Regions from separate parts of the Enterobacter cloacae complex sp. 394F7 genome, predicted to be linked through region 1. Evidence: predicted binding sites of a transcription regulator. Region 1 holds the regulator's gene; the other holds the start of a gene.

The links. Region 1 encodes Fur, which represses iron uptake genes when iron is present. Its sites were predicted from a motif close to ATAATAATGAGAACNACTATCAA; they were not measured.
Region 2: a site for Fur is predicted at 1,678-1,700, ahead of AC2FAK_RS03625 (TonB-dependent siderophore receptor). Genes of this name have one in related genera too.

The regions. Positions count from the first base shown of each region.
Region 1 covers NZ_JBXWCS010000009.1:112,492-117,664, forward strand. The annotation lists gene glnS (glutamine--tRNA ligase) at 1-431, shown strand, start outside; gene chiP (chitoporin ChiP) at 878-2,275, shown strand; gene chiQ (ChiQ/YbfN family lipoprotein) at 2,320-2,649, shown strand; gene fur (ferric iron uptake transcriptional regulator) at 2,756-3,202, opposite strand; gene fldA (flavodoxin FldA) at 3,493-4,023, opposite strand; gene ybfE (LexA regulated protein) at 4,179-4,466, opposite strand; gene ybfF (esterase) at 4,595-5,173, opposite strand, start outside.
Region 2 covers NZ_JBXWCS010000002.1:247,630-252,802, forward strand. The annotation lists gene AC2FAK_RS03625 (TonB-dependent siderophore receptor) at 1-1,652, opposite strand, end outside; gene AC2FAK_RS03630 (GlsB/YeaQ/YmgE family stress response membrane protein) at 1,766-2,020, opposite strand; gene ycgR (flagellar brake protein YcgR) at 2,227-2,958, shown strand; gene emtA (membrane-bound lytic murein transglycosylase EmtA) at 2,997-3,608, opposite strand; gene ldcA (muramoyltetrapeptide carboxypeptidase) at 3,705-4,619, shown strand; gene AC2FAK_RS03650 (potassium/proton antiporter) at 4,717-5,173, shown strand, end outside.

The DNA.
Region 1 (5,173 bases):
TGCGTAACGCCTATGTGATCAAGGCTGAGCGCGTAGAAAAAGATGCGGAAGGCAACATCACCACGATCTTCTGCACATACGATGCCGAGACCCTGAGCAAAGATCCGGCGGACGGTCGTAAGGTGAAAGGCGTGATCCACTGGGTCAGTGCATCACACGCGCTGCCGGTAGAGATTCGTCTGTACGATCGTCTGTTCAGCGTGCCTAACCCAGGCGCAGCTGAAGACTTCCTGGCGACCATCAACCCGGAATCGCTGGTCATTAAACAGGGTTACGCTGAGCCATCCCTGAAAGCGGCTGAGGCGGGTAAAGCCTTCCAGTTTGAACGTGAAGGTTACTTCTGCCTGGACAGCCGTCACAGCACCGCTGAAAAACCGGTATTTAACCGTACGGTTGGTCTGCGTGATACCTGGACGAAGATCGGCGAATAATAACGCCGCGCTGGTCAATGAGAAACAAACGCCGCGTAATGCGGCGTTTTTTTATAGAGTGATCATGCCTTTAAAGCAGTAGCCAAATAGCGTTTATAAAAATAACAGGTCAATGTGGTGCTACTTATTTTTTTTAAAAAAAGTTTATCCCCTTTCAAAAGTCTGACGCACCGTAAAAAGAATATCATTTAACGCGTTACTTATTGAAAATCGGCCTTTTCCCCCGCCAGTACTGGCATCCCGTTAAATGTTACAAAGCACTACCAATTATGTGCTCTTCGTCATAATCCTGAGTTTTAGCCACCGAAAAGCATTGATAATTCGCGTCGCGAAAAATAACCTAAAGACGGTAGTTATTCGAGGGTATTTCCGACTACCCCTGACCATCAGGTCTTTTATATTTTTCGCCGTTTTAGGCGTTTTAATTCGTCAAAGAGGAATAATCTATGCGTACGTTCAGTGGCAAACGTAGTGCGCTGGCGCTGGCTATTGCCGGTGTGACAGCAATGTCAGGCCTGGTGGTGACGCCAGACGCTAAAGCAGCAGGCTTCATCGATGATTCAACCCTCACGGGCGGTATTTATTACTGGCAGCGTGAACGTGACCGTAAAGATGTCACGGAAGATAAATATAAAACGAACCTTTCTCACTCTACCTGGAACGCCAATCTGGATTTCCAGTCTGGTTACGCTGCCGATATGTTCGGTCTGGATATTGCCGCCTTCACGGCAATTGAAATGGCGGAAAATGGTGACAGCGGCCACCCGAACGAAATAGCCTTCTCCTCCAGTAATAAAGCGTATAAAGAAGACTGGTCCGGAGATAAAAGCGGTATCAGCCTGTATAAAGCTGCCGCGAAATTTAAATACGGCCCGGTATGGGCGCGCGGTGGTTATATTCAGCCAACCGGTCAAACCCTGTTAGCACCGCACTGGAGCTTTATGCCAGGTACCTATCAGGGGGCAGAAGCGGGCGCCAATTTTGATTACGGTGACGCAGGTGCGTTGAGCTTCTCGTATATGTGGACCAACGAGTATAAAGCGCCATGGCATATCGAAATGGACAAGTTCTACCAGAACGATAAAAAGACCAAAGTGGATTATCTTCACTCGCTGGGCGCGAAGTACGACTTTAAAAATGATTTAGTGCTTGAAGCGGCATTTGGTCAGGCGGAAGGTTATATCGATCAGTATTTTGCTAAGGCCAGTTATAAATTTGACATCGCGGGTAGCCCGCTGAGTACCAGCTACCAGTTCTACGGTACGCGAGATAAAGTCAGTGATGGTGGCGTGAATGATATTTATGACGGCACGGCGTGGTTGCAGGCGCTGACCTTCGGCTACAAAGTCGGTCAGGTAGATTTGCGTCTTGAAGGAACGTGGGTTAAAGCGGAAGGGCAGCAGGGCTACTTCCTGCAGCGTATGACCCCAACCTATGCATCTTCAAACGGTCGTCTGGATATCTGGTGGGATAACCGTTCCGACTTCAATGCCGATGGCGAAAAAGCAGTCTTCTTCGGCGCAATGTATGATCTGAAAAACTGGAACCTGCCAGGCTGGGCGGTGGGGGCATCTTACGCCTACGCATGGGATGCGAAGCCTGCTGATATGGCAACGCCAGACGCATACTACGATCCAAACTATCGTCTCAAAGAATCCGCTTACAGCCTGGATGCGATCTACACCCTGCAGGATGGTCGCGCCAAAGGTACTATGTTCAAACTGCACTTTACACAATACGACAACCACTCCGATATCCCGAGCTACGCCGGCGGTTACGGCAACATCTTCCAGGATGAACGCGACGTGAAATTCATGGTTATCGCACCGTTCACCATCTTCTGATGACTCGTCCGGCGGGGTAATTCCCGCCGGACCGGAGACTACATATGAAAAAGATTGTAATCGTCGCGTTGCTGGCATCGGGACTGGTGGCTTGTGCGCAGAATCAGGCCCCGAAAGAGGACTCCCGTCTGAAAGAAGCCTACAGCGCGTGTATCAATACGGCGGAAGGTTCGCCGGAGAAGATCGAAGCCTGTCAGAGCGTGCTGAATGTGCTGAAAAAAGAGAAAGCGCATGAACAGTTCGCAACCCAGGAGAATATTCGCGTAATGGATTACCAGGCCTGTATCCAGGCGCGTAAAACCGGTAACGATCAGGAAGTCGCGAAGCGTTGCGATCAGATCTGGAAAGAGATTCGCAGCAACAACAGCCTTTAACCCGCTGTTATCATGCCCGGTAGCGCTGCGCTGCCGGGCTTTTTTTTGCCAGACCGCAGGCAAAAAAAAAGCCAACCTTGCGGCTGGCTCAGAGTATGAAACGTGTTTATTTCGCGTCGTGCGCGTGATCGTCTTCGCGGCAATCGCCTTCAGCGCAGTGACCATACAGGTACAGGCTGTGGTTCGTCAGGCGGATACCGTGACGTGCGGCGATTTCACGCTGGCGAGATTCAATGGAATCATCGCTGAATTCAATGACCTTGCCGCAATCCAGGCAGATCAGGTGATCGTGGTGATGCTGTTGAGTCAGTTCGAATACAGATTTACCGCCTTCGAAATTATGACGGGTGACAATGCCCGCGTCATCAAACTGGTTCAGCACACGATAGACGGTTGCCAGCCCAATCTCTTCGCCCATGTCGATAAGACGCTTATAAAGGTCTTCCGCACTGACATGGTGATTGTCTGGACCCTGAAGCACTTCAAGGATTTTTAACCGAGGAAGCGTAACTTTCAGGCCAGCCTTCTTTAATGCGGTATTGTTGTCAGTCATGCGGAATCTGTCCTGTTGCTAAACGATTCACTTCTGTAGGAAGTGACAGAAATTGCACCCGGGATAATGCGTCTCATTATAGAACTGCCATGGCTAAATGAAAACTGCAAGTCTCAGGTAAAGTATGCTTATAAAAACGTGGTATCACCAACAAACTTGCATTGTGAAAGCCACGTTTTATCAGGGGGTCATTGTACAGGTCTGGGCGAAAAAGTTAAAAGATTGTAGCAATTAATTTAATCGGTTTGACCTGGTTTATGGGCGCAACCACCGTTGCGCCGCAAGAATCATCAGGCGTTAAGAATATCGTCCAGGTGCAGCTCTTCACGGATCTGCTTAACCCATTTTTCAACGCGCTCGGCGGTCAGTTCTGGCTGACGATCTTCGTCAATCGCCAGACCCACGAAGTGATCGTCGTCTGCCAGACCTTTAGACGCTTCGAAGTGGTAACCAGCGGTAGGCCAGTGACCTACAATAACGGCACCGTTTGGCTCAATAATGTCGCGGATGGTGCCCAGCGCATCACAGAAGTACTCTGCATAATCTTCCTGGTCGCCGCAGCCAAACAGGGCAACCAGCTTGCCGTTGAAATCCACCTCTTCCAGCGTTGGGAAGAAATCATCCCAGTCACACTGGGCTTCACCGTAATACCAGGTCGGAATACCCAGCAGCAGGATGTCATAGCCTTCGAGATCTTCTTTGCTGCTCTTGGCGATGTCGTGCACATCGGCAACGTCTTTACCGAGCTGTTTCTGAATGTTTTTTGCGATATTTTCGGTATTGCCGGTATCACTGCCGAAGAAAATGCCGATAATTGCCATGAGTAAAATAACCTCTTGATACTTAATGGTATGGTGGCGCAATTTGTCCACGGATAAAGGCAATAATAGCAGAACAGGCAACCCTGCGGAAACAGCTATCGCGCAGGACTGCACTCTGTGCTACATGAAAAGGGTAATAAAGGGATTTTTCGGACTTATGCCTTACTGCGCATGGTCTCGAGTTGGGTGAGTAACATCTCTTCGATCAGCTCGCTGCGGCTGATATTACGCGCGTCAGCCAGTTCGTTTAGCGCATCGACAGCGTCGGCGTTGAGCTTCAGTTCGACACGCTTAAGCCCACGATTTTTATCGCGTTTAAGCTGGTTGCGTTTATTAATACGCAGCTGTTCGTCGCGCGAAAGCGGATTCGTTTTTGGTCGTCCCGGTCGACGCTCATTCGCGAACAGATCTAGTGTCGTACGGTCCGTTTGTTCTTTGGCCATGATTCTGAGACTTCGGGGGAAACACGCCGCCCTGCTAATGCCTGGGCGATAAGCGCGCCATCATACATCACCAAAAACGGCACGCCAACGACTGGAAGCCCGCAGCCTTCCAGTCGCTCTCTTTTTAATCAATTTGCCGTATCAGTCAGATAGCGGCGAATGGCGCGTAAGACGGCATCTGGTTTTTCCGCATGAACCCAATGTCCGGCGCCAGCTATGACATGAGCGCGTGCCTGCGGGAATTGCGCCAGCAGGGTATCGCGACAGGCGTCGGTAACGTAGGGCGAATTGCCGCCACGAATGAAGAGGGTAGGGTGCGGCCATGCCGGAACGGTTTCCCAACCGACGATGTTATCGTACTGCTCCCACAGCACCGGCACGTTGAACCGCCACTGGCCGTCAACGAACGATTTCAGCAGAAACTGGATAACCCCTTCTTCATCCAGATGCTCACGCATAACGACGGCTGCCTGTTGGCGCGTCGAGACGCCAGCGTTGGTCACCGCGTTGATGGCGGCGAAAATCTCATCATGGCGACGGACGTGGTAATCCACCGGGGCGACATCTATGACCACCAGGCCACTTATTCTTTCTGGTGCCAGAGCCGTCAGGGCCATGACCGCTTTGCCGCCCATTGAATGCCCGATCAACGTCACTTTCTCGAGATTGTTGGCATCCAGCGTATCCAGCAGATCCTGCGCCATGGC
Region 2 (5,173 bases), on a different contig from region 1:
GATTCCACTTCTCCGGTCTGGCTGTAATTCAGGAAGCCCGGATCGGAGGTGACGACATTTTTCTGACGGATATTAAATACCGAGGCGGTAAAGGTTGTGGCGTAATCCGCCAGCAGGTATTTTACCCCGCCTTCCACCTGCTTGCTGGTGGTTGGCTTCACGTCTTTAGCCGTGAGCGTACCCTGCGGCGACACCGGGGCAAACCCTTCAGAGTAGCTGATGAACGGTGACAGCCCATTCTCAAACGCGTAAAGCGCGCCCAGGCGTTTGGTCACGCGATCCTGCGAGACCCACGCCTTGTCGCCATTCTGCATATAGTTGGTGGTTACCGAGCGGTAATCGTCATAACGCAGGCTGGCCAGCAGATTTAAACCGCCAAACTCCACCTGATCCTGCAGGTAATAGCCGTTTTGCTGATAGCTCAGACGATTTTTCTGCCCCGTATACAACCCGAGATCGCGTTCATTGATCTGCGAATAGTCAGGATTTCGCATATCGATGCCAGGCGTTGTTGAGGCATAACGGTAGTAGAAGTGAGAGTCCATCTTTTGATAGTCAAACCCGGCCAACAGGTGGTGTTTCCACTCTCCCAGCGCCACGGTTTTGGTTACCTGGTTATCGATGTTGAAGCTCTTCAGATCTTCATCAGTGGTGTAAGCAAACCGGTTAAGCTGGTAGACCGCGCTCCCCGTCCCCGTGGCATAAACGCTGCGCTGGTGGGTGTCGACATCAAAGTACCGTGCTTTCTGGTTAAAGCCCCAGCCACTGTCAAACTCATGTTCAAAGCTGTAGCCCAGCATCCACTGACGCTGTTTGAAACCGCTCCACTCATCCCCGGCATAATCCCGGCGGTCGGCATATTTCGAGCGCAGATAAGCAAGCGGCAACGGGTTGGATGGAGACAGGCTCGGGGAGTTTTGCGCCAGTGCATCAACCGTAAGACGCGTTTTGCTGTCCGGCTCCCAGGTCACGGACGGGGCAACCAGATAATTTTCATAGCGCGTGGTATGGGGCTGATCGTCATTTTCCGTGGCTTTGCCCAGCAGGCGGTAGTTCCAGTCGCTGTCGGCAATTTGTCCGGTCGAGTCGAGATAACCCTCCTTCAGATTGCGATTGCCGGTGTTGAAACCCAACTCGGTATGGGCGGTTTTTTGTGGCTTTTTACCCTGAATATTTACCAGCCCCCCCGGGGAGCCACCACCGTAGAGCACAGAAGATGGCCCTTTGAGGATATCAACGCTTTCAATCAGCAGTGGATCGATGCGCGCTTTGGTGTTTCCGGTGACGTTATACGGCAGCTGCAGGCCGTTGTAGAACTCCTGGTCGACCGTAAAGCCACGAATTTTATACTCGCTCATGTACGTGGTGTTTCCACGCAGCTCTGTCGAAACGCCCGGAACATAGCGCAGGATTTCGTTCACGGAACTGGCATGGCGTTGCTCAATTTGCTGCGCAGAGACGGTATCGATCACCTGCGGCGTTTTACTTTCGGCCACCGCCGATTTGGTTGCGCTGTTTGTCCATGCGGGGAGAACGCTGCCCTGCTCAGAGCCGGTGACAAGAATGGTGGATTCTTCCGCAAATGCCTGTGCCTGTAATGCCAGCGTCACGGCTCCTGCCAACGCGCATACTGCAAAACGTGAGGTGTTCATAGTGTCGTCTTGTGGTTATATGTAACTAGGAACGACAATTATTATCATTTCGATTAGCAAATCAATATCACGACAAAAAAAACGGCCCTGTCGCGAGAGCCGTTTTGTGTCATCTATGCCCGTCGGAGCAACCTGAATATGCCCAGGACAACAATGGCGCCCACCACAGCCACAAGGAAACTGTGCAGGTCGAATCCACTGATGTCGCCCCCAAAGCCAAACATGGTCGCCAGCCAGCCGCCGACAACCGCACCAACAACCCCAAGAACACAGGTCAATATAAAGCCGCCGCCATCATTTCCCGGCATGATGAGTTTAGCGATAGCCCCGGCAATAAGACCAAAGATGATCCACGCGATAATACCCATAGCGATGCCCTCTTGCAGGTTTAACGCATGCGCAGAAAACCCTCCGCGCAGGTAACGTAAGTATAGGTCATCACGGTAAAACCGATTTCATCTCACCGACTTAACTTCTCTGTACTGCGAAAAAAACTCACCGGTTTGTATTAAGTTTCGTTTCACGCTGCCGATAACGCAGAGACAGTCTGTCATTTATCAAGGAGCCATCCGGCGTGAGTAATTACAGTGAGCAGTTCCTGAAGCAAAATCCGCTGGCTGTATTAGGGGTATTGCGCGACCTGCAAAAAGGCGAGGTGCCGCTGCGCATCAGCTGGTCAAACAATCAGTTCATCAGCAAAATCCTGGATGCTTCTGCAGAGAGGCTGGTCATCGACCTGGGCAGCCAGGAGCATGAAAACCGCGCCGCGCTGCGGGCGGAGAAAATCTCGGTGATGGCAGAAACGCACGGCGCAAAAGTGGAATTTGTCCTGCCGCGCCTGGAGTTGAGCGAATACGGTGGTCTTCCGGCGTTTGTCACCCCGCTGCCGGCCAACCTCTGGTTTGTTCAGCGCCGTGAATATTTTCGTATCAGTGCCCCGCTTCACCCTGCCTATTTTGGTAAGGCCAAAATGCCGGACAAAAAAGAGATCCGCTTTCGCCTTTTTGACCTCTCCCTGGGCGGCATGGGTGCGCTGATGGATACGCCAAAGCCTGACGGACTGGTAGAAGGCATGCGATTTACCCAAATCGAACTGGATATGGGAGGCTGGGGGCGTTTTTACTTTGATGCGCAGCTGATTGCCATCAGCGAGCGTAAGGTGGTCGACAGCAAAAATGAAACGATCGTCACGCCGCGTCTGAGCTTCCGCTTCCTGAACGTCGGGCCGGGCGCAGAGCGTGAACTGCAGCGGATTATCTATTCTCTGGAGCGAGAGGCGCGGGAGCGGGCGAATAAAGTGTTGTGACAGGAGCCGGGCAGCACACAGGCCGCCCGACAACGGCATTACATGGCATCCATTGCTTTCTGAACTTTCCAGATATAACGCGGAGCCTGTGGTGCCGGATGATTTTTCACCACGTGTTCAAAGAACTCGTCTTTGTCCATGTCGTTGATCTCTTCTATCGCCTCTTTACGGTCCGATGAGAACGTCCTGAGCAGCGCACCCGCGCCGTTCACGTAAGAGACCACCAGCGCATACTGCATCACTTCAGGATCCTCGATTCCCTTCAGCACGCCGTGTTCCAGAATGCTCAAATAGGCCGTGCCCATGGAGATGTTGCGTTCCGGGTTTTTCAGCTCGCTGGTTGACGGCTGACCACGCCAGCCCATATAGCGGTAGACCTCTCTCCCTGCGGTTGAGGCCTTAAGCTGCATCAGCCCCACGGCGTTAGATTTGCTGACAAGCGTTGGGTTACCGCCGGATTCCACGGCAATGATCGCCGTGATCAGTCGCGGGCTGACGCCCCAGGCCTTGCCTGCCTGTTCACTGATCGGCATCCACTGCATGGCCCGTTTTACAGGCACTTCCGGGTTCCATGCCGGGTTTTGATAGTCATGTTTTGAACTACAGCCAGCCAGCAACACAATCAAAAAAGCAAACCATCTCAATTTCACGTCATCTATCCTTATAGCCGGTCATCGCCCTTGAAGCAGGCAACGTATAAGCGGCATGATATAGACAATTAGATTCTCATTCAGCAAGGAATTGCCATGTCTCAGTTTCATCTTATCGCGCCGTCCGGGTACTGCATCAACCAGGAGGCGGCACAGCGGGGCGTTGAGCGCTTACTGGAACTCGGTTACCCGGTAGAAAATCAGACAATTATCCCCCGCCGCCAGCAGCGTTTTGCCGGTACGGAAGCGCAAAGGCTGAATGATATCAACAGCCTGGTGAACCTGCAGGGTGAGAACAATATCGTGCTGGCGGTGCGCGGCGGCTATGGTGCGAGCCGGTTGCTGGAGAGTATTGACTGGCAAGGGCTGGCAAAGCGTCAGCAGCAGGATCCGCTGCTTATCTGCGGCCACAGCGACTTTACCGTAATCCAGCTCGGGCTACTCGCGCTGCATAACGTGGTGACCTTCAGCGGCCCGATGCTGGCCGGTAATTTCGGGGCACCCGAGCTTGACCCATTTACGGTGGAACACTTCTGGCGCGCCCTGAAAAACCCGACCTACAGCGTTGTGTGGCAGGGCAACGGGCCGCACTGGTCGTGTGAAGGACAACTCTGGGGCGGAAATCTGGCAATGCTTGTGTCGCTCATTGGAACGCCATGGCTGCCGCAAATTGACGGCGGCATTCTGGTGCTGGAAGATATCAATGAACATCCGTTCCGCGTCGAGCGCATGTTATTGCAGCTGTATTACGCCGGTATTCTGGAACGTCAATCCGCGGTTATTCTTGGCAGTTTTACCGGTGCCGCACCGAATGACTATGACGCAGGATACTCGCTGGAAACGATGGTCGATTTCATCCGCTCACGCCTTGATATTCCTGTTATTACCGGGCTGGACTTCGGCCACGAGCAGCAAACCGTCACCCTGGCGTTAGGCGCGCAGGCCATCCTGAAGCACGATGAAACGGGCAGTCGGTTAACGATTGGGGGTCATCCGGTCTTAAAGGCATAAAAAAGCCGTTAATCCCCCTCAATAAACCGCTGTTTCCGTCGTTAATATGTTAGGGTTTTAGTAACAGCATTAACATTGAGGTGGGAGTAAGACAACATTGGATGCCACAGCGATAATCAGTCTTTTCATTCTGGGTTCTGTGCTCGTAACCTGTAGTATTTTATTAAGTTCATTTTCATCGCGTCTCGGCATACCTATTCTTGTTATTTTCCTTGCCATCGGCATGCTGGCGGGTGTCGATGGTATCGGCGGTATCCCTTTCGATAACTACCCTTTCGCTTACATGATCAGTAACCTTGCGCTGGCGGTGATCCTACTCGACGGCGGGATGCGCACCCAGGCGAGCTCATTTCGCGTGGCGCTGGGGCCCGCCCTGTCGCTGGCGACGGTCGGGGTGTTAATCACCTCCGGTCTGACCGGCATGATGGCGGCGTGGCTGTTCCATCTCGATCTGATGGAAGGTTTACTGATTGGCGCGATTGTCGGCTCAACCGACGCGGCGGCGGTGTTTTCCCTGCTGGGGGGCAAAGGGTTGAACGAACGCGTCGGGTCCA